Regions from separate parts of the Zoogloea oryzae genome, predicted to be linked through region 3. Evidence: predicted binding sites of a transcription regulator. Region 3 holds the regulator's gene; each other region holds the start of a gene.

Region 1 (7,520 bases), on a different contig from region 3:
CACTCCCCACTTCCTACTTCCTACTTCCTCTTACCCGCTCCCCGTTGGCCGTTCAGGCGGCCTGCCCGCTGGCGAGCAGGTCGCGCAGACCGCTGGTTTCCCGGTGCAGTTCGCCGAGCCTGGCGCTGAGCAGCATCAGCTGGTCTTCTAGCAAGCTGAACAACGCGCGGCTGGCCTGCAGCGGGCTGCCGGCCAGCAGTCGGGTGGCGTCGATGTGGGCCTGGAATTCGGTGAGTTCCTGGGCCTGCTGGGGATGGAGGGCGATGCACTGACGCAGGAGCTGCTCGCGGGCACGAAAGAACCCGGGCGGGTCCTGCTCGGCGAGGTCTTTCCAGTAATCGAAGTCGAAGTCACCCATCTGCGCTCTCCCGGCCCATCCAGGCTCCGGTGCCGGAACGGCAACGGGCGGGGGCGGTCAGGAACGATCCTAACCGAGCCCCGCCCTGGGTCGAGCGGCGAAATTCACGCCATCTTGTTGCAGAGTGTTGCGCTGTGGAGGATGTCTCAGCGCGGGCTTCGTGTCTCCGTTACGTAGTTCTCACTCCGCGATCAGGCCGCGAGGGCCGGCAGTTCGAGGTGGGCGAGGAGCACTCGACGGGAGACGCCGCGGGTGTCGCCCATCGCGCCGAGAAGCTCTTTCATGTCGAGGATCAGCACGATCTGGCCGTTGGACAAGGTGGTGACCCCGGCAACACCCTTCGGACGGAAGTCGTCGAGGGACTTGATCACCGCGTCTTCGCGGCCGGCAAAGCTGTCGATGGCGAGGATGAAGCTCTGCTCGGCGCTCTGCATGAGCACGCCGTATTCGGGCGTCTGGTTCTGCTCCCAGCCCAGCAGGGTCGAGAGCGGCATGATCGGCAGGACTTCGCCCCGCACGACCATGGTGGCGCGGCCGCCGACTTCCTGCACTTCGGCGGGCTCGATCGGGAGGATCTCGCGGACCATCGACAGGGGCACGGCGAAGGGCTGATCGCCCAGACGCACCAGCAGCACCGGGAGGATCGCCAGGGTGAGCGGCAGGCTGATGATGAAGGTGGTGCCCTTGCCCATGCTCGAGCGGATGTCGATGGAGCCGTTGAGCTTCTGGATGTTGGTGCGCACCACGTCCATGCCCACGCCGCGGCCGGACACGTCAGACACCTGGCTGGCCATCGAGAAGCCGGGGAGGAACACCAGGTTGTAGCTCTGGCGCTCGTCCATGGTGTTGGCTTCCTCATCGGTGATGAGGCCCTTCTCGACCGCCTTGGCGCGCAGCTTCTCGGCGTTCATCCCGCGGCCGTCGTCGGCCACCAGGATCACGATGTGGTCGCCTTCCTGGCGGGCTTCGAGGCGGACGATGGATTTCTCGGGCTTGCCGTTGGCGAGGCGCTCCTGGGTTTCCTCGACGCCGTGGTCCACCGCGTTGCGGATGAGGTGGATGATCGGATCGGACAGATCCTCGATCATCGTCTTGTCGATCTCGGTGTCTTCGCCGGAGAGCACCAGCTCCACGTCCTTGCCCAGGTTGCGGGCCAGATCGCGGGCGATGCGCGGGTATTTCTGGAACAGCCGGCCGATGGGCTGCATGCGGGTCTTCATCACCGCGTTCTGCAGGTCGGACACCAGCAGGTCGAGCTGGCTCACCGCCAGATCAAGGGCGTGCAGGGTCTCGGTGTCGCTGCGGCCGTTGAGTATGTCGCTGCGCAGGGCGTTGAGGCGGTTCTTGGTGAGGCCGATCTCGCCGGACAGGTTGAGCACCTGGTCGAGGCGCGAGGTGTCCACGCGGATCGAGTTGTCGCGGGTCTTCTCGGTGTCGCGGCGGCCCACCGGGCCGCTGGCGCCGGGGCGGTCGGAGGCACGGCGGCCGACGGCGGCCTTGATGACTTCCTCTGGCGACTTGCTGGCGAGTTCGGCGTCGCTCTGATGCATGACCACCGGCGCGGGTGCGGGTGCCGGTGCAGGCACGGCCTGCAGCACGGGCGCCGCAGCCGGCGCGCTCGCCGGGGCGCCGGTGACGGCTTCGAGCAGTTCGTTCCAGTCGAGGCCATCCCCGGACAGCACCGGAGCAGGCGCAGGTGCCGGCGCGACGGCGACGGGCGCAGCCGCGGGGGCGGGCGCCGGAGCAGACGATGACGGCTGGCTCAGCTCGCCGGCGATGGCGCGGCGCAGATCCTCGATCAGGTGCGGATCGGCAGCCGGTGGCTGCACGCCCTGCTCGAGATAGCCGAACATGTCGCGCACCGAGCCGGTGGACGACAGGATCACGTCCATGATCTCGGGCGTCACGACGAGTTCGCCGTTGCGCAGGAGGTCGAAGAGGTTCTCGGTGAGGTGGCACAGGGTGACCAGCTCGGCCGCGTTGAGAAAGCCAGCACCGCCCTTGATGGTGTGGAAGCCGCGGAAGATGTCGTTCAGGAGCCCCTTGTCGTCAGGCGCCCGTTCGAGATCCACCAGCTTGTTATCCACACCGGACAGCAGATCCCCCGCTTCGACGAGGAAATCCTGCAGAAGGTCTTCCATCCCGGAAAAATCGCTCATTGCATTGCTCCTTGCGGTCTGGCCCGCGCTCGCCGGCTCAGAAACCGAGACTTTCGAGCAGGTCGTCCACCTGCTCCTGGTTCGATACCACGTCGTCCCGACCGACTGCGCTGATCACCGGACCATTCATCAGACCTTCCGGTGCCTCGGCCTTGCGTTCGGCGGGCATTGCCTCGATGAGCACCTGCAGCAGCTGCTGCTCCAGCCCCTGGGCGAGGTCCACGACCTTCTTGATGACCTGGCCGGTGAGATCCTGGAAATCCTGGGCCATCATGATTTCCATCAGCTGGGCGTTGGTTTCGCGGGTGCCGCTGACCACGCTGCCGAGGAAATCGCGGGTTTCTCCAGCCAGGGCACGGAACTCGTCGGCGCTCATCTGTCGGGCGTAGAGGCGGTCCCAGCGGGCGCGCAGGGTTTCGGCGTCGGCGTGCACCTTGTCCTGGATCGGCTTGGCGATGTCGGTGGCGTTGAGCACCTTGCTCGCAGCCTGCTCGGTCATCTCGGCGATGTAGGCCAGACGCTGGCGGGCATCGGGAATGGCGTGGGCGGCTTCCTGCAGACTGCGGTCGTAGCCCAGTTCGCGCAAGGTATCGTGGAGCTGACGGGTCATCACGCCGATCCGGTTGAATACGTTGTCGCAGCTGTGGGGACGGGCCTCACCGGCAGCAGGCGCGTCGTGGTCGTGTTCGGCGGTGTATTCCTCCGCCACGGTATCGAACAGCGCCTGCAGGTCGTCGTCGTCACCCCCCGCGACGCTGGGGCTGGCGGCAGAACTGGCGACCACTTCGAGGCGCGGCTGGGCGCTCGCGGCGGAGGGTGTTCCGGAGATGCTGTCGAACAGCGCCTGCAGATCGTCGCTGTCACCGGATTCGTCAAATTTGAGACGTTTTGCCATGATGGAACTCCGTGCTGTCGAGGGCCGTCAGGCTGCCTTCTTGCCCATCTTCTCGAAGATCTTCTCGAGCTTTTCGGAAAGGGTTGCCGCCGTGAAGGGCTTGACGATGTACCCGCTGGCACCGGCCTGGGCCGCCGCGATGATGTTTTCCTTCTTCGCTTCGGCAGTGATCATCAGCACCGGCAGGTGCTTCAGGGCCGGCGTGGCCCGGATGTTCTGCAGCAAGGTGAGGCCGTCCATGTTGGGCATGTTCCAGTCCGTCACCACGAAATCGAAGGGCAGCGAGTTGAGCTTCTGCAGCGCGATCTGCCCGTCCTCGGCCTCGTCCACGTTGGTGAAACCGAGCTCCTTGAGCAGGTTGCGGACGATGCGCCGCATGGTGGAAAAGTCATCGACTACGAGAAATTTCATCTTGGGGTCCGACATGTTGTTGATCTCCGTTCAGTCCCGGCAGGAACGCATCAGCAGGGGGCGCAGGGTTTCGGCCAGGACGTCGGCGTCGAACTTGGCGACGTAGGAATCGACACCGACACTCTTGCCCATCGCCCGATTGGCTTCGGACGACAGGGACGAGTGCATGACAACCGGAATGCCTTCGAAGCGGGCATCCGATTTGATGTTGCGGGTGAGCACGTAGCCATCCATCTCGGGCATCTCGGCGTCCACCAGGATCAGATTGACCTCCTCGCGCAGATCGATGCCGCGCTGCTGGGCGTGGCTCGCCATGCCTTCGAGACGGGTCCAGGCTTCCAGCCCGTTGAGGGCGTGCTTGTGACGAACCCCCAGCTTGTCGAGGGTTTCGGCGATCTTCTTGCGGGCCACCGCGGAGTCATCCACGAAGAAGATGTTCACGTCGTGGCCACCTTCGAGGGGATGGATCTGGCCGACCACGGCCTCGCCGAAGGTGCTCGCCAGGATGGTTTCCACATCGAGGATGGACACCAGCTTGCCGTCCTGCAGCTCGGTGATGGCGGTGATGAAGTGGTGGCCGCTGGAGGTGACGTTGTCCGGCGCGCGGACCTTGTCCCATTCGACGCGGATGATGCGATCCACCTCGTGCACCAGGAAGCCCAGGGTGCGCTTGCTGTACTCGGTGACCATCATCGAGCCGCCCAGGGGCTCGCCCGGCACGGCAATGTCCATCACCTTGGCGAGGGCCAGCACGGGGATCACGTTGCCCCGCAGCGAGATCAGCCCTTCCACGCCGGCGGGCATATTGGGGGCCTTGGTGATGAAGGGCGCCCGGGACACCTCGCGGACCTTGAACACGTTGATCCCGAAAATCTCCTGGGTTCCCAGCGAGAACAGCAGGATTTCCATGCGGTTCGAACCCGCCAGCTTGGTCCTGGCGTCCACCGACTCCAGCAACCCGCGATCGACACGATCCATGTTCATCTCGCTCCTCTTTCGCTCACGCGGCCTTGGCCGCACTGTGCTGCGTGATCAGGCGGCGCAGAACCTCCGCCAGCCGCTGCGGCTCGAATTTGGCCACGTATTCATCCACCCCGACCGAACGGCCGAGCTGCTGGTTGGACATGCCCGACAGGGACGAATGCATGATGACCGGCACCCCCTCGAAGCGTGGATCGGTCTTGATCCGCTTGGTGAGGATGTAGCCATCCATCTCGGGCATCTCCACATCGGTGAGGATCAGGGCCAGCATGTCCTTGACCTTGCGCCCGCTGCTGCTGGCATACGAGGCGAGCTTCTCGAGCTCATCCCAGGCCTGACGGCCATTGACCGAACCCACGTAGCGCACGCCAAGGGCGTCGAGAGTCCGCTCGATCTGCTTGCGGGCCACCGACGAGTCATCTGCAAAATAGACCGTGACCGGCTCGTCCGCCACAATCGGTTCGATGCCCTTGAACAGGAACTCGTCGTCGTAGCGGGTGGTCTCGGAGAGCACCTTCTCCACATCCAGCAGCATCACCAGCTTGGGGCCGGGCAGTTCGGTCACCGCGGTGACGAGCCCGCCCAGGTTGGCGGTGAGCATGTCGGGCGGCACACGCATCTGCGACCAGTCGAGGCGCAGGATGGTATCCACCGCCTCGACCAGGAAGCCCTGGGTGTGCCCGTTGTATTCGGTGACGATCATGATGTCGCGGGGGGTATCGATGCCCATCCCGGCATACTTGGCCAGGTCGACCACCGGCACCAGCACGCCCCGCAGGCTGACCATGCCTTCGACCGACGACGGCATTTCGGGCGCGGCGGTGATCGGCGGCGTGCGCATCACCTCGCGCACCTTGAAGACGTTGATGCCGAACGTCTCGCGCCGGCCGGTGCGTGAATCCAGGCCAAGGGTGAACAGCAGGATTTCCAGCTTGTTGGTGCCCGCCAGCCGGGTACGCGCGTCAATGTTCTTGAGAAGTTCCGACATCACTCGATCTCCGTCGTGGACCGCCTGCCACCCTGATGGGGCAAGCTTCGACTTGAAATAAATATCGGCGGGGTAAGAATAATCTTGAGGCTGGGAAGCGCCTCTTCGAGAGCGGCCGCAGCACCCGCGCGCCCCCGCAGGACGCGTCATGCCGCACCGCGCGTCAGGCCCTGTAACCGATCCGGAAACCGCCCCAGTGGCGGCCGTTCACGTAAATCGGCGCAGAGATGTCGTGCATGATCTCGCCGGTATCACGGCGGTAGGTCTGGATCAGGAAGGGCATCTCGTTCTTGCCGCACTGCTTGCCCACCGGATCGTCGAAGATCCGCTTGGTCCGGCTGCCCACGATGTCCTTGTTGTAGTCACCGGTGAGCGGCTGGCAGAAGCGCTTGTTGTGGGTCGGCACATAGCCGTTGCGGTCGGTGCCGATGGCATAGACCATCTCGCCGTTGCCGTCCAGCAGGCGCTCCTGGAGGCTGGGGAAGAGCCGGTCGGTGAGCGCATCGAAGCGGGTGCTGTATTTCTGCGGACGGGTGCTGGGGATCGGCTTGTAGGCTTCGTCGAACAGGTCGGCCTCGCTGATCTGCCCGCTGGCGACCGCCCGCTCGAGCATCTCGCTGATCTGGCGGGAGGCTTCGCGGACAATGTCGGGCATCTTCTTGTGTACCACCATCGCCTGTTCGCCCGCCGGCCCGAGCTTGAAGACGCGGCGGATCTCCTTCAGGTTCACCGCCAGATCACGCAGGCTGGTGGCCTCGGCGAGGGTTTCCCGCGCGCCTTCCGAGTTGTGGCCGGCCATCTCCATGATCTGCCGCACGTGGCCGGCGATCTGCTCGGCCTCGTGGCTGTGGGTGGTGATGGCGACGGCGATCGCGTCGATCTTCTCCATCGTCTGCAGCGCGCCCTGGTTGATCTGGTCCAGCGAGCTTGCTGCCCGACGCGCCAGGTCGGCCCCGGCGTGGGCCTGCACGCTGCCCACGTCGATGGCGGCGATGGCACTCTTGGTCTCGGACTGGATCGCCGAGATCATGCTGCCGATCTCCCGGGTCGCCGACGAGGTGCGTTCGGCAAGCTTGCGCACTTCATCGGCCACCACCGCGAAGCCACGCCCCTGCTCGCCGGCCCGGGCGGCTTCGATCGCCGCATTGAGCGCCAGCAGGTTGGTCTGGTCCGCAATCTCGTGGATCACCTTGACGATGCCGCTGATGGCCTCGGAGCGCTCGCCCAGCGAGGCGATCACCCGGGCCGAATCGGCCACCGAGGCAGCGATGCGCTCGATCTCCCGCGAGGCGCTGGTCGCCACCTCGCCGCCCTGCACCGACAGCTCCCGCGCCGCCTGGGCGTTGGCCGCCGTCTGGCTGGCGTGGTCGGCCACCGCATTGACGCCGGCGGTCATCTGCTCGATCGCCACGGCCATGCTCTCGGCCGCGTCGCGCTGCCCGGAGGAGCCTTCCGCCACCCGGCCGGCGTAGCCCGACAGCAGGTCGGCCGCCTCATACACCCGCTGGGCGTCGAAGATCACCTTGCCGACGATGCCCTGCAGGCTCTCGATCAGCTCGTTGAAGACCAGCTCCACCTCGCCCACGTGGCCGCCGGAGACCGGCGCGCGGCGGGAAAGGTCGCCATCCCGTTGCATCGCCCGGATGGTGTCACGCATCTCGCCCAGGGGCTGCACGAACAGCACCCGACAGGCCATGATCGTCGCCACGCCGATGAAGACCCCGAGGG
Region 2 (7,520 bases), on a different contig from region 3:
ACCGACGCCGACGCCCACCGCCAACCCCTGGCGATCATGGACGACATCCTGCTCGGCACCCGCCACACCCTGACGCACGGCCACGGTGCCGGCGCAACGCGGATGCTCTACGTAAGCTCGGGTGCCGTCTATGGCCCGCAACCCACCCATCTCGAACACCTCGCCGAAGACACCTCCTTCGCCTGCGACGCCTGCCATCCCGGCAGCGCCTATGGCGAAGCCAAGCGTGCGGCAGAACAGTGGAGCCTGCAGTTCGGGCTGGCCCACGGCATCAACATCCCGGTTGCCCGCTGCTTCGCCTTCGTCGGCGCCGGTCTGCCACTGGACGGCCACTTCGCCATCGGCAATTTCATCGGAGACGCCCTCGCCGGACGCCCCATCCAGGTGGCTGGCGACGGCACGCCGCTACGCAGCTACCTGTACGGCGCCGATCTGGCGATCTGGCTCCTGCAGCTACTCGCCCGCGGCGAACACGGGCGCGCCTACAACGTGGGCTCCGACCGCGCGATCTCGATCGGAGAACTCGCCGAGACCGTCCGCCACACCCTCGCCTCTCCCCACCCCGTTCGCATCGCCCGGCAGGCCGCCGACAACGCCCTCCGCAGCCGCTACATCCCGGCTACCCAACGTGCCCGCGGCGAACTCGGCCTCGACACCTGGACAGCGCTGCCGGACGCCATCCGCCTGACCGCCGAAGCCCTCGCCACCTGAGTCCGATCATGCCCAAGCTCTACGACACCCCGCGCCGCCCCTACTACATCGAGGCCCCCGCCTACCGCCGCACCTCGGCCGGCATCAAGGTGCTGCACCTGCTGTGTCACGCGCTCAACCGGATTGGCGAGAACGCATTCGTCTTCCCGACCGTCACCAACCCCGCTCTCGACACGCCCACGCTCTCCCCGGAGATTGAAGCCCAGCACCGCGAGGCCGGGCTTGAGCCGATCGTGGTCTATCCCGAAATCGTGCCCGGCAACCCACGCAACGCCGGATCGGTGGTGCGTTACGTCCTCAACCGCGCCGGCCTGATCGGGGGCGAACATGCCTTCGCATCCACCGAGCTGGTCTTCAGCTATGGGCGCAACATCGTGCCGCCGGGAGCAGATCCGGAGAACATCCTGTTCCTGCCGCCGATCGACACCCGCTGCTTCCACAACCTCGACAACCCCGACGATCACCGGCGAAGCGGTGTGCTGCTTTATCCGGGCCGACACCAGGCCGGCCTCGCGTGCTATCCCGAACTCGCCGCCCGCGCCACGCTCATCACCGCCAGCTGGCCCGAGACCCACGAAGAACTCGCCGCCCTGTTCCGCCGCAGCGAGGCGGTTTACTGCTTCGAATCCACCGCCATCGCCCTCGAAGCCACCCTCTGCGGCTGCCCCGCCATCATCCTTCCGTCGCCCTACTTCAACGGCGTCCTCCTGAGCGCCGAGGAACTCGGCAACGACGGCTTCGCCCTCGACGACAGCCCGGCCGAGGTCGAACGTGCCCGCCAGACCGTCGGCCGCATGGCGCAGACCTACCAGGCAACCGAAACCCGCTTCTGGCAACAACTCGAGCGCTTCGTCGCCCAGACCCAGGCCATGCCGGTGCATGCCTGCCCGCCCAAACCGGCCGACAGCCCCGCCCAGATCGAAGCCCGCCAACGCTACGAAACCTGGCGCGCCCGCCGCACGCTGCAGGAGATCGACGCCCAGCTGCTCGCCGAGCGCATGGTGCTCACCTGGAAGAACCGCCCGGGCATCCACCTGCTGATGGCCGTCCATCCGGGCGAGGAGAACCTCCTCGCCGACACCCTCGACAGCCTCGCCGCGCAGCTCTACCCCGAGTGGCTGCTCACCGTCGCCACCGTGCTGCCCACGCCGGATGGCCTCGGTGACATCCCCAACCTGCAGTGGCTTGCCCTGCGCGACGCCGCCCACATCGACTACGTGCTCGACGAGATGGCCGCCGCCTCGCCCGGCAGCTGGCTGGCCCGCATCGAGCCGGGCGTCACCTTCGAGCCGCACACCCTGCAGGTCGTCGCCGACTACATCAACATCCGCCCCGACTGGCGCCTCATCTACACCGACGAGGACACCCGCGAACCCGACGGCCGCTACAGCCAGCCCTGCTTCAAACCCGACTTCAACCTCGACCTGCTGCGCGCCCAGGCCTACTTCGGCAGCTTCGTGGTGGTCGCCAAGGACGCCTTCCTGGCCGCCGGCCGCTACGGCAGCCACAGCGGCGCCGAAAACTACGACCTCGCCCTGCGGGTGCTCGACCACGCCGGCGAAGCCGCCATCGGCCACATCGACCAGATGCTCGCCCACCTGCCTCGGGCCTCGGCGCGCACCATGAACCCGGCCGCCGAGAAGACCGCCCTCGCCGACCACCTCGCCCGCCACGGCCTCGACGCGGTGATCCACGACGGCGCCTCCTTCGGCACCCGTCGCGTGCAATACCGCTGGGCCGACGCGCCCCTCGTCAGCATCGTCATCCAGACCCGCGACCGGGAGGAATACCTGCGCCCGCTGCTCGACAGCATCGCCACCCGCACCGATTACCCGAACTACGAGCTCGTCGTCGTCGATAACGACAGCACCGACCCCGACGCCGTCGCCTTCCTGCGCGGGCTGGAGAGCGACGCCCGCTGGGCCGGCCGCTGCCGCGTCGTGGCCTGCCCCGGCGAGTTCAGTCACGCCCGCGGGGCCAACACCGGCGCCGCCGCCGCCCACGGCGACTACCTGCTGTTCCTCGACAACGACACCCACGTCGTGCAGGACGAATGGCTCGTCCGCATGATGGACCTCGCCATGCGACCGGAAGTCGGCATCGTCGGCCCGCGCCTCACCTACCCGGAAACCGCCAAGGTCCAGCACACCGGCTGGGTGCTCGGCCTGCGCGGCAGCGCCGGCAGCCCCTGGAACAACGACCTCGAGATCACCGATCCAGGCTACATGGCCCGCGCCCTGTGCGACCAGAACGTCAGCGCCGTGTGCGGCTCGGCCCTGCTCGTGCGGCGCAGCCTGTTCGAGCAGCTGGGCGGCATCGACGTCGAAGGCTTCCCGCTCTCCCACGGCACCCTCGACCTGTGCCTGCGCGCCCGCGAAGCCGGCAGCAAGATCGTGTGGACGCCCTACTCGATGCTGGTCCACTTCGACGCCATCTCCCTCAAGGCCCGCCAGCGCAAGCCCGACGGCATGCTCGCCGACCTGCTGGGCGCGATGGCCGCCAACGACCGCCTGCTCGAACGCTGGCTGCCGAAGCTCGCCCACGACCCGGCCTACAACCGCAACCTGAGCCTCGCCGATCCCTTCAAGCCCGAGCATGTGGCCCCCATCGACTGGGACACCCACTTCCACGACCGGCCCCGCATCCTCGGCGTGCCGCTCACTGGCGGCGCCGGCGAATACCGCCTGCGCGCCCCGCTGCGCGCCATTGGCCAGGCCGGCCTCGCCCAGACCATGATCTGCGAACCGCCCAAGGCCTTCTCGGTACGCATCCTGTCGCCCGTAGAACTGGCCCGCGCCGCGCCGGACGCGATCATCATGCACCAGCCGCTCGACGATCCGCAGACCGACGCCCTCGAAGCCTACAAGCGCTTCATGCCCCAGGTGCGGCGCATCATCACCATCGACGACCTGATCACCGCGCTGCCCAAGAAGAACTCCTTCTACAAGGCCGGCTTCAAGGACGCCCGCCCGCGCCTGCGCCGCACCCTCGGCCTCGCCGACCGGCTGGTGGTCAGCACCCGGCCGCTGGCCGACATCTGCGCCGACATGATCGACGACATCCGGATCATGCCCAACTGCCTCGAAGGCGCCCTCTGGAACGACGTCGCCCCGCCGCGCCTGCCGCGCAAGAGGCCGCGCGTCGGCTGGGCCGGCGCCCAGCAGCATCTGGGCGATCTGGAACTCATCTACCCGGTGGTCGAAGCCCTGGCCGACGAGGTGGACTGGATCTTCATGGGCATGTGCCCCGAGCCCCTCAAGCCCTTCGTGCGCGAGTCCCACGGCTTCGTGCAGGACTTCCGCACCTATCCCCAGGCCCTGGCCCGGCTCGACCTGGACCTGGCCATCGCCCCCCTCGAGATCCATGCCTTCAACGAGTGCAAGAGCAACCTGCGCCTGCTCGAATACGGCGCGATGGGCTGGCCGGTGATCTGCACCGACATCTATCCCTACCAGAACGCCCCGGTCACCCGCCTGCCCAACGAGCCCGAAAAGTGGATCAGCACGATCCGCGAACAGCTCGCCGACCCTGCCGCGCTGCAGCACGCCGGGCGCCTGCTGCAGGCCTGGGTGCGCGACGGCTACATCCTCGAAAACCACGCCACAAGCTGGTTTGCGGCCTACGGCCCCTGAAGGGCATCGCCCCCACCCCGAAAGCATATCGACAACCGGCCGGAAAACCGCGCCGGTTCGTGATTTTTGGTGCTAAAGCTTTGATTTTCTGAGCCGCTATCAAAAGCCAAGCGGTAATCCGCAGAAAAAACGCAAAGCACACGAAAACGAAAATGTCAACATTTCTTCTAAAGTAGCGCCAGCCAACTCCGTTAATGAATTCAACGGCGGTTGCCTTACACACACCGGGCAAGGCGAACCAAAGTTAAGCCTCGTCGCTTATCTTGAACGGAATTAAGGAGAACCAAAATGGCTGCCACTATCAACACCAATGCGATGTCGCTGAATGCGCAACGCAACCTTTCCACGTCCCAGGCCAGCCTGGCGACCTCGGTCCAGCGCCTGTCCTCCGGCCTGCGCGTCAATAGCGCCAAGGACGATGCTGCCGGTCTGGCGATTGCCGACCGCATGAACTCCCAGGCCAAGGGTTTCGACGTTGCGATCCGCAACGCCAACGACGGCATCTCGATGGCGCAGACCGCCGAATCGGCAATGCAGGCCGTCACCGACAACCTGCAGCGGATGCGCGAACTGGCCGTCCAGGCTGCCAACGGCACCTACACCTCGGGTGACCAGGCCAACCTCGACACCGAATTCCAGCAGCTGCAGTCGGAAATCCAGCGCGTCGTCGGCGGCACCACCTTCAACGGCCAGAACGTGCTGAACCTCACCTCTGCCGTGACCTTCCAGGTCGGCGCGGGCACTGCCGCCACCGACACCATCACGGTCCAGGGCAGCGCGGTCACCCTGTCCGGCGTGTCCGCCGCGGTGTCCGGCAGCGTCTCCAGCGTCGGCGCCGCGACCGCAGCGATTGCGAGCATCGACACCCAGATCAACAACCTGAACACCGCCCGCGCCACCTGGGGTGCTGTCCAGAACCGCTTCAGCTCGGTCGTGCAGACCCTGTCCGTCGCCTCCGAAAACGCGCAAGCGTCCCGCGGCCGGATCATGGATGCCGACTTCGCGAAGGAAACCGCCAACATGACCCGCGCCCAGATCCTCCAGCAGGCTGGCACCGCGATGGTCTCGCAGGCCAACAGCATGCCGAACAACGTGCTGTCCCTGCTCCAGTAACGCGATACAGACGTAACCCTGACGTGCGCGGCCGCCCACAGGGCGGCGGCGCCGCCAGCACAAGGGGGAGATGAGCATGAGCATCCAGCCAGTCGGCACAAGCAGCGCGCAGTATGTGCCACCCGTCAATGCCTCGACGGGCGCCGGCGCCTCCCGTGCAACCGAGAACGCCGCAAGCACCGGCGCGGTTCAGGCATCCCAGAGCACCGCCCAGACCGGCAAGGTCGCGCCCCCGAGCAACGAACAACTCAACCAGGCGGTCAAGCAGATCCAGGACGTCATCAAGCAGACCGCCAACAGCCTGCAGTTCTCCATCGACGAAGACCTGGGCGTCTCCATCGTCAAGGTGGTGGACACCGAGTCCAAAAAGCTCATCCGGCAGATTCCGTCGGAAGAGGTGCTGGCCATCGCCAAGGCGCTCGACAAATTGCAGGGGCTGCTCGTCAAACAGCAGGCCTGATCCGGACACCCCAAGCCGCCAGACCCTCCCCTGGCGCAGATTTGATCCCACCCTCGAGGTGGGATTTTTTTTGCCACAACATGCCGGACAGCTGAACCTGGCACGACTAATGCATTCCAACTGACAACACGCGACCACACTCAAGTTTTCCGGGGTGCGGTCGTAATTTCCGTCAATCGCTTCACCGCACCACAAGGGGTCCATCATGGCCACAATCTCATCAGCTGGAGTCGGCTCGGGAATCAACGTCGAATCGCTCGTCAGTTCGCTGATGTCTGTTGAAAAACAGCCCCTTACGAAACTCCAGTCGCGCCAGAGCAGCTACGAATCGAAGATCTCCGCCCTCGGCACGCTCAAGAGCGCGCTGTCCACCCTGCAGACCGCCGCCAAGGCCCTGACACCGGCAACCGGCAGCACGGCAACGGCATCTTTGTCCGCCTATAAGGCAACTCTTGCCGATTCGACCATCGCAACGGCAACAACGACCAGCTCGGCGGTTGCCGGCAGCTACTCCCTCGAAGTCACCGCCCTGGCCACCAGCCAGCGCTACGCGCTGGGCAAGACCTTCGCCGCCGGCGACACGGCGCTCGATTTCGGCACCGACAGCAGCCGCACGCTCACCTTCACCAAGGGCAGCACGACCACCACCGTCACCCTGGAAAGCAGCCAGAACACCCTGGCGGCCGTGCGCGACGCCATCAACAAGGCCGAGCCCGGCGTGAGCGCCTCCATCGTCACCGACACCAGCGGCAAGCAGAACCTGCTGCTCACCGCCACGTCCGGCGGCACCGCCAACGCGGTGACCATCGGCGGCACCGCCACCTTCATCGACGCTGCCGCACCGGGCTCGCCGATCGCCGCCTCCAGCGCCTTCAACCAGACCCTCGCCGCCAGCGACGCGGCGGTGAAGATCCAGGGCGTGTCGATCGCCACCAGCGGCAACTCGATCACCAACGCCATTGACGGGGTGAACCTCGAGCTCACCAAGACCGGCACCACCACCCTCTCCGTCACCCGCGACAACACCGACCTGAAGAGCAAGCTCGACACCTTCATCAACGCCTACAACAGCCTCAACACCTCGCTGAAAAACCTGGGCGCCTACAACGCCAGCACCAAGACGGCGGCCGTGCTCAACGGCGACTCGACCCTGCGCAGCATCCAGTCCCAGGTGCGCAACACCATCGGCAGCGTTCCCGCTTCGCTCAGCGGCGCCACCTTCAAGACCCTCAGCGACATCGGCATCGCCTTTCAGACCGACGGCAGCCTGAAGATCGACAGCGCCAAGTTCGACAAGGCGGCCAGCGCCAACTTTTCGGCCACCGCCGCAGTGATCGGCGCCTTCGGCAGCACGATGAAGACGACCACCACCAACCTGCTCGCCAGCAACGGGGTGATCGCCAGCCGCACCGACGGCCTGAACAGCAGCATCAAATCCATGGGCAATCAGATCGACGCCTTCGAGACGCGCCTGACCATGATCGAAAAGACCTACCGCGCCAAGTTCACCGCGCTCGACACCAGCATGACCAGCATGACGACCACCAGCAGTTACCTGTCACAGCAGTTGAGCCTTCTCAGCAGCATGGCCAGCAACTAACCCC
Region 3 (7,520 bases):
CGCCTGTTCCGCCGCACCCCGTCGGCCGTGGTGGCGCTGTTCACCTCGGGCCGCTCGCCGCGGGACCTGGCTGTCCAGACCCTCACCGCCCTCACCGAAGGGGCCCGCCGGGTGGTGGCCATCGACGAACACGCACCCGACCGCGGCTCGCTGCTGGCGGCCTTCGGCTACCCCGACGGCGGCGACCTGCTGGGCGCCCTGCAGGGCCAGCACGACGTGACCGAAACCATGCGTGAGGTGGCCGACGGGCTGTGGGTCGTGCCGGCCGCCGCCACCGTGCTGGCCGTGCCGCTCCTCGACGAGACCCCGCACGCCCGCCTCGAAGCCGGCATCGCCGAACTCCAGCGCCGTGCCGATCTGCTGGCGATCCACACCGTCGGCGACGTGCGCAGCCTCACCCCCTTCGCCCGCGCCGCCGGCCGTCGCCTGCTGGTGGTGGAAGCGAGCGGTGTCGGTGCCCGCGGTGCCTGCCAGTGGATCAAGGGCCTGGCCGCCGCCGGCGCCGGATCGCTGGAGATCGCCGTCAGCGGCGCCCGCGACCGGGCCGACGCCACCGCGCTCTTTGCCAGCCTCAACGACTTCACCGCCCGTCACGTGGGGCTGCCCCTGGTGTGGCGCGGTGAGGTCGAGCGCGACCCCCTGGCCGACGCCATGACCACGCCTCTCGGTGCCCGTCACCCGGCCGAAGGTGCCCAGGCCTTCATCCGCCGTCTGCGCGCCTGGTCGTCCCAGGCCGGCGTGGCCGGTTGAAATCGGCAAAAAGTGAAATTGTGAAATCTTGTGTCGTCGGCTGCATGAAAGCCTATCGTTGCCGATGAGTAGTGTGAGCGCCGCGCGACTCCAAAACCCGACCAGAAAGCAGACGAAAGATGTACACCGCTTCCGGCACCCTCGATAAAGAGCAACTCGTCGTCCAGTACGCGCCGCTGGTCAAGCGCATTGCCTATCACCTGATGGCCAAGCTGCCGGCCAGCGTGCAGGTGGAAGACATCATCCAGAACGGCATGCTGGGCCTGCTCGACGCCATCAACCGCTACGAAGAAGGCCTCGGCGCGCAGTTCGAGACCTACGCGGTGCAGCGCATCCGCGGCTCGATGCTCGACGGCCTGCGCGAGAACGACTGGCTGCCGCGCAGCCTGCGCCGGGACATGCGGCGCATCGAGGCGGCGGTGCATCAGCTCGAACAGGCCAACGGGCGGCATCCGACCGAGGCCGAACTGGCCGACTCGCTGGGCGTGCCCCTGGCCGAATACCAGCACATGCTGCAGGAGGCCCGTGGCTACCAGTTGGTGTACTTCGAGGATTTCAGCGGCGAGGGCGACGACGACTACCTTGAACGCCACATCACCCTCGAGGGCAACGACCCGCTCACGCTGCTCCTCGACAGCAACATGCGCGACGTGCTCATCAAGGCCATCGACGATCTGCCCGAGCGGGAGAAGACCGTGATGGGCCTCTACTACGAACAGGACATGAACCTGCGCGAAATCGGCGAAGTGCTCGGCGTCTCAGAATCCCGCGTGTGCCAGCTCCACAGCCAGGCCATCGCCCGCCTGCGCTCGCGCATCTCCGGCGCGATCCAGACGGCGCCCAAGGCCAAGGGTGAGGGGCGCGGCCGTGGCCGTCGCCCGGCCGCCGGCTGAACCGGGCCCGGGGCGTTTCCATGGACAGCATCAGCCTGATCGGCATCACCCTCGCGCTGGCCGCGATCCTCGTCGGGCAGGTGCTCGAAGGTGGCCACGTCGGCTCGTTGATCCAGCCGACGGCCTTCCTCATCGTCATCGGCGGCACCCTCGGCGCGGTGATGCTGCAAAGCTCGCTCAAGGTCTTCCGGCTGGGCATGCAGATGGTCCGCTGGGTCTTCGTGCCGCCCAGGCTGGATCACGATGCGCTGATCGCCGAGGTTGTCCGCTGGAGCAACGTGGCCCGCAAGGAAGGCTTGCTGGCGCTCGAAAGCCAGATCCCCGCCATCGACGATCCCTTCATCCAGAAGGGCCTTCAGCTGCTGGTCGATGGCGTCGAACCCGATCGCCTGCGCGAAGTGCTCGAGGTCGAGATCGACACCTGGGAAGGCCAGATGAAGCAGGGCGCCAAGATCTGGGAAGCCGCCGGCGGCTACGCGCCGACCATCGGCATCCTGGGCGCGGTGATGGGCCTCATCCACGTGATGGAAAACCTCTCCGATCCTTCCAAGCTCGGCTCCGGCATCGCGGTGGCCTTCGTGGCGACGATCTACGGCGTCGGCTCGGCCAACCTGATCTTCCTGCCGGTCTCGAAGAAGCTCCTCGGCGTGATCGGCACCCTCACCTCAATGCGCGAGATGCTGGTGGATGGCCTCGTCGGCATTGCCAACGGCGACAACCCGCGCATCATCGAGAGCCGCCTCAAGGGCTACGCGGGGTAGGGCGATGGCGCGGCGCCGCAAGCACGAGGACGAGCACGAGAACCACGAGCGCTGGCTCGTCTCCTACGCCGACTTCATCACCCTGCTGTTCGCCTTCTTCGTGGTGATGTATTCGCTCTCGTCGATCAACGAGGGCAAGTACCGGATCATGTCCGATTCGGTGGTGAATGCCTTCCGCAAGCTCGGTGTGCAGTCCAACAACGCCCAGATGTCGTCCGCCCCGATCCCGTCGATCCGCCCCAGCCCGCCGCCGCCCAGCCCCGAGGTGGAGGAGGCGCGCAAGGCCAAGGCCGAGCGCGTCAAGAACATGGCCGAGGAGATCCGCAAGGTGCTCGCCCCACTGGTGGCCGATGGCCAGGTGCGGGTGACCGAGGGCGCCTTTGGCATCACCGTCGAGATCAACGCCAGCGTGCTGTTCAATCCCGGCGAGGCCCAGCTCGGCCGCGATGCCGTCACGGCCCTGCGGGCGGTCGGGCAGGTGGTGGCGCCGGCGGAGTTTCCGATCACCGTCGAAGGTCACACCGATACGATTCCCATCGCCACCGCGGCTTTCCCCTCCAACTGGGAGCTCTCGGCCGTGCGGGCGTCGAGCGTGGTGCGACTGTTTGTGGAAAGCGGCGTACGGCCAGCGCGGCTGACGGCTGCCGGCTACGGCGACCAGCGTCCGGTGGCCGACAACCTCACGCCCGAGGGGCGCGCCCGCAACCGGCGGGTGACGATCCTGATCGAATCGCGGGTGGTCGAACCTGAGGTGCAGTCGAGGGTGAGGGCGTCCGGCATCGCCGATTCGATCCTGCCATCCGATGCCGCGCCGCCGGTGCCCGTTGCGCCCGAGGCCGAGGCGAAGCCTCAAACTCCGCCGGCGCAGTAGGGCGCGGCTCCGCGTCTAGCCGGGCGTGGACGCAACAACGCCGGGTGGCGATCAACCCCGAAGCTGGACGAAATAGCTCAAGACGATCCGCCGGGAGGATCAGACCGAACCGAAGTGGCGGCTGCCGGCAGTGGGGCGGGACTGACCGTCCGGGCCGTAGATCTGCGGGTGCTCCGCGGCGGCGAGGAGGGTCGTGAGGGCCTGCTGGTTGTTCTGCAGGCGCTGGGTGATCAGCTGACCATTGACCCGGTTGCGCTCCTTGGCTTCTTCGGCCAGGGCAACCACGTCTTCCCAGGCTGCGAGGGCCTCGGGATTGCTGGCGAGCACGATGCGGATGTTCTCGTTCGTGACCTTCGCGCCGAGGCGGGCAAACATCACCACCCGGTCGTCGGACAGGCGCTGGAGGGCGCGGTAGAGCGCGGTCTTTTCTTCGGCAAGCAGAGCGAGTGCGTCAATCTGGCTATGCACCAGCAAGGCCTCTTCCCGCTCAAGCAGGGCGACGAAGCCGCGCATGCCGCGGCGCTCGTCCTGGATGAGCTGGGCGAGGCGAGCGTGGAAGCCGGGATCGACGGCCATGCCCGCTTACGCCTTGGCGGTTTGTGCGTTCAGCATCTGACGCACGCTGTCGATGAGGCCGTCGGCCACCTTTTCGGTGTCCACCTTGAAGCGCCCTTCGCTCATCGCCTGTTTGATCTCGTCCACCTTCGCGCTATCCACCACGGGGGTGTTGGCGATGGTTTCTTCCATCTGCTGCAGGCGCGCAGACAGGGACGACAGTTCGACCCGTTCGCCACCCGCGGAATCCTGAGTCTTCGGTGATTCCTTGGCAGCACGTGCGCGGCCTTCGCCGGACGGCAGATTGCTGGTCGCTTTGACAGAGTTATCGATCTTCACGGCATTGCCCTTTCATCCATAAGTCGACTGGGTATACGACTCGTGGAGATGAAACTTTAACCCATTGGAGTCCTTCGGGATGGGGGCGGTTTCATGGCAGCGTGATTTCGACTACGCCTCCGCTGCGGGCGATGCCCCGCACGACCTGTCCGTTCGACAGGCGCACCTGGGCGGCCTGGCCGTTGGCGGCCGAACTGAGGGCCACGCCGTCGTTGGCCACCTGGAATCCGGCGCCGCCGGAGACGACCTTGACCGGCTGGCCCTGCATCACTGCCGGCTGCTGGCGCAGGTGGCTGGCGGCCAGCGGACGCCCCGCGCCGAGGCTGATCCGGGCCGCCTGGCCGATGGCCTGGGTCGGGTCGGTGATCAGGTCGGCGGCCATCGCGGTGAGTTCGCCGGATTCGACGCGCAGGTCGCCGGGGCTGACGATCTGGCCGGCAGCCAGCGGCCCGTTGGTGACCACGTATGGGCCCTTCACGCGCACGTCGGCCGGCACCCACGCCGACCAGCTCACTGGCGCCAGACAGCGCACGCCCACCGAGATCCGCCCCCAGGCGCGGCCGTTGGGCGGCAGGAAGGCTTCGAGCTGCAGGCAGGGCGCAAGCTGGTTGTCGGCGCTGAACTCGCCCACCTGGATGCTCACCTCGCCCGACAGGCTGCGGGTCTGCGTGGCCAGGAAGCGGCCCACCTCGGCGCGCACCGGTGCGGCGTCCTGGCGGGCGAAGGCCGGCGTGGCGAGGCAGAGAAGCACGAGGAGGAGGGGAATCAGGCGGGTCACGGCGCGGGCGTGGAGAAAATCGATGACGCCATTGGAACATGTGGGCGCCTGCTCCGGCGGCAGAAACAGAGACGCTTTCCCGGCCCTATTCGGGCAGGCCGGCAGGCGTGCCGGTGAGGCGGCAGGTGCCGGCAAACTTTGCCGCAGCGGCAGGGGCGGGGAGGCAAAACCCGGAGGCAGGGATGGGAATTGGGGCGCGAATTGCCGCCTGTTCGGCCCATCGACGGGGCCGGGCGGCTCATAAGATGACTGGCACGGAAGCTGCAAAGGTGTAGCTGCCAGCCAGTCTGCGAAAACTTACGGCGGACACGGCGACAAACTTGAGGACTTGGCAGAGATGACGAACCGACTGGACGAAACGCTGCGCTTCCACCAGACCGCACTGAACGCCCGTGCCTACCGCCAGCAGGTGATCGCCTCCAACATCGCCAACGCCGACACGCCCAACTTCAAGGCCCGCGACGTGGATTTCCGCGAAGCCCTGGCGGGTGCCCTCGGCGGCGCGACCAGCGGCCTGCCCCTCAAGACCACCGCCAAGCGCCACATCGCCGGCGGTGCCGCCAGCCCGCTGGAAGCCAGCCTCAAGTACCGCACCGAAGAGCAGGGCGCGGTGGATGGCAACACGGTCAATATGGACACCGAGCGCGCCGCCTTCGCCGAGAACTCGGTGCAGTACCAGGCCAGCGTGACCTTCATCAACGGCCTGCTGCGCTCCATGCAGATGGCCGTCCAGGGTCAGTAAGGAGATCGCCATGAGCATGCTCAACGTCTTCCAGGTGGCCGGTTCGGCGCTCCATGCCCAGTCGATGCGCCTCAACACCACCGCCAGCAACCTGGCCAACGCCGACAGCGTGGTGGGCGCCGACGGCCAGCCCTACAAGGCCAAGCAGGTGGTGTTTGCCGCCACCCCGATGCCCGGTGCCGGCGTGGCTGCCCAGGGCGTGCGGGTGACCCAGGTGGTCGAGAGCGCCGCGCCGATGCGCATGGTGTACGACCCGAAGAACCCCGCCGCCAATCCCGAGGGCTACGTGACGATGCCCAACGTGAATGTGGTCGAGGAGATGACCAACATGATCTCCGCGTCCCGCGCCTATCAGACCAACGCCGACATGATGGGCACGGCCAAGAGCCTGATGGAAAAGACCCTCGCCATCGGCCAGTAACCAGACACCGAAAGCTGAACAATCATGAGCACCGTCAATTCCACCGGCTCCACGACGTCCGCCGACGTCATCGCCGCGCTGCAGAAGGGTTCCAGCTCCTCCGCGTCCAAGACCGACGCCGCCCAGAGCCGCTTCCTCAAGCTGCTCACCGAGCAGCTCAAGAACCAGGACCCGCTCAACCCCGTCGACAACGCCCAGATGACCTCCCAGATGGCCCAGATCGAGACGGTCAATGGTCTCGACAAGCTCAACACCACCCTCGCCTCGATGCTCCAGAACAGCCAGTCCAGCGAAGTGCTGCAGGCCGCGGCGCTGGTCGGCAAGGGCGTGATGGTCGCTGGCAACAGCCTCAGCCTGACCAGCGGCAGCAAGACCTACGGCGGCTTCGAGCTGCCCAGCGCGGCGGACAAGGTGACGGTGACGATCAAGGATGCCAACGGCCTCGAAGTGCGCAAGCTCGAACTGGGCGATGCGGATGCCGGCGTGCACAACTTCTCGTGGGACGGCCTCACCACCAATGGCGCCCAGGCCGCCAGCGGCAACTACACCATCAGCGTGGCCGCGACCCGGGGTGACACCACCCTGAAGCCCGTCGCGCTCCAGATCTCCACGGTGAACAGCGTCCTGCGTACCAGCAGCGGCAGCGTGTCCCTCGACGTGGGCAGCGGTCTGGTGAGCCTCGCCGACATCAAGCAGATTCTCTAAGCGGAGACAGAAAATGGCATTCCAGCAAGGTTTGAGCGGTCTTTCCATCGCCTCCAAGGCCCTCGACGCCATCAGCAACAACGTGTCCAACTCGGGCACCGTCGGCTTCAAGGAAGCCTCGGCCCAGTTTGCGGACGTCTTCGCTGCGTCGCTGTCGGCCGGCAGCGCCACCCAGGTGGGTATCGGCGCGTCGGTGAACAAGGTGTCCCAGCAATTCACCCAGGGCAACATCTCCACCAGCAGCAACACGCTGGATCTGGCGGTCAATGGCGCCGGCTTCTTCCGGATGAGCGACGCCGGCACCATCACCTACAGCCGCAACGGCCAGTTCCATGTGGACAAGGAAGGCTACGTGGTCAATTCCAGCGGCCTGCGCCTCACCGGCAACACCTACGACGCCAAGGGCCTGCCCTCCGGCGTGGGCGGCGAGATCCAGCTGAGCTTCGGCGACGCCGATCCGAAAGCCACCACCGACGCGGGCTACACCGTCAATCTGGATTCCCGCTCCGGGTCGCCCAAGTCGCTCACCCAGGCGCTCCTGAAGGGCACGAGCACGCCCGTCTCGTCGTCCGCGCCGCTGAGCTTCACCGCCGCCAACAACGACCTGACGATCACCGTCGATGGCGAGACCACCGCCACCGCCAAGATCGCCGCCAGCACCTACACCGACACCAGCTCGCTGGTCGCCGCCATCCAGACCGCCAT

The links. Region 3 encodes FliA, which starts transcription of late flagellar genes. Its sites were predicted from a motif close to CTAAAGTTNNNNNNNNNNNNGCCGNTA; they were not measured.
Region 1: the regulator FliA is predicted to act here: its motif matches at 5,855-5,881, upstream of QQK25_RS15820 (chemotaxis protein).
Region 2: the regulator FliA is predicted to act here: its motif matches at 4,511-4,537, upstream of QQK25_RS06470 (flagellin N-terminal helical domain-containing protein).

What each region holds. Positions count from the first base shown of each region.
Region 1 covers NZ_BSPX01000053.1:22,583-30,102, reverse strand. The annotation lists gene QQK25_RS15845 (DUF3135 domain-containing protein) at 53-358, opposite strand; gene QQK25_RS15840 (chemotaxis protein CheA) at 550-2,517, opposite strand; gene cheZ (protein phosphatase CheZ) at 2,555-3,412, opposite strand; gene cheY (chemotaxis response regulator CheY) at 3,440-3,838, opposite strand; gene QQK25_RS15825 (chemotaxis protein) at 3,854-4,807, opposite strand; gene QQK25_RS15820 (chemotaxis protein) at 4,824-5,792, opposite strand; gene QQK25_RS15815 (methyl-accepting chemotaxis protein) at 5,956-7,520, opposite strand, start outside.
Region 2 covers NZ_BSPX01000013.1:35,126-42,645, forward strand. The annotation lists gene QQK25_RS06460 (NAD-dependent epimerase/dehydratase family protein) at 1-711, shown strand, start outside; gene QQK25_RS06465 (glycosyltransferase) at 720-4,343, shown strand; gene QQK25_RS06470 (flagellin N-terminal helical domain-containing protein) at 4,632-5,456, shown strand; gene QQK25_RS06475 (flagellar protein FlaG) at 5,533-5,916, shown strand; gene fliD (flagellar filament capping protein FliD) at 6,122-7,516, shown strand.
Region 3 covers NZ_BSPX01000038.1:36,757-44,276, reverse strand. The annotation lists gene QQK25_RS13295 (MinD/ParA family ATP-binding protein) at 1-750, shown strand, start outside; gene QQK25_RS13290 (RNA polymerase sigma factor FliA) at 870-1,643, shown strand; gene QQK25_RS13285 (flagellar motor protein) at 1,664-2,404, shown strand; gene motD (flagellar motor protein MotD) at 2,409-3,275, shown strand; gene QQK25_RS13275 (flagella synthesis protein FlgN) at 3,375-3,851, opposite strand; gene flgM (flagellar biosynthesis anti-sigma factor FlgM) at 3,858-4,169, opposite strand; gene flgA (flagellar basal body P-ring formation chaperone FlgA) at 4,261-4,947, opposite strand; gene flgB (flagellar basal body rod protein FlgB) at 5,285-5,689, shown strand; gene flgC (flagellar basal body rod protein FlgC) at 5,700-6,110, shown strand; gene QQK25_RS13250 (flagellar hook assembly protein FlgD) at 6,135-6,815, shown strand; gene QQK25_RS13245 (flagellar hook protein FlgE) at 6,829-7,520, shown strand, end outside.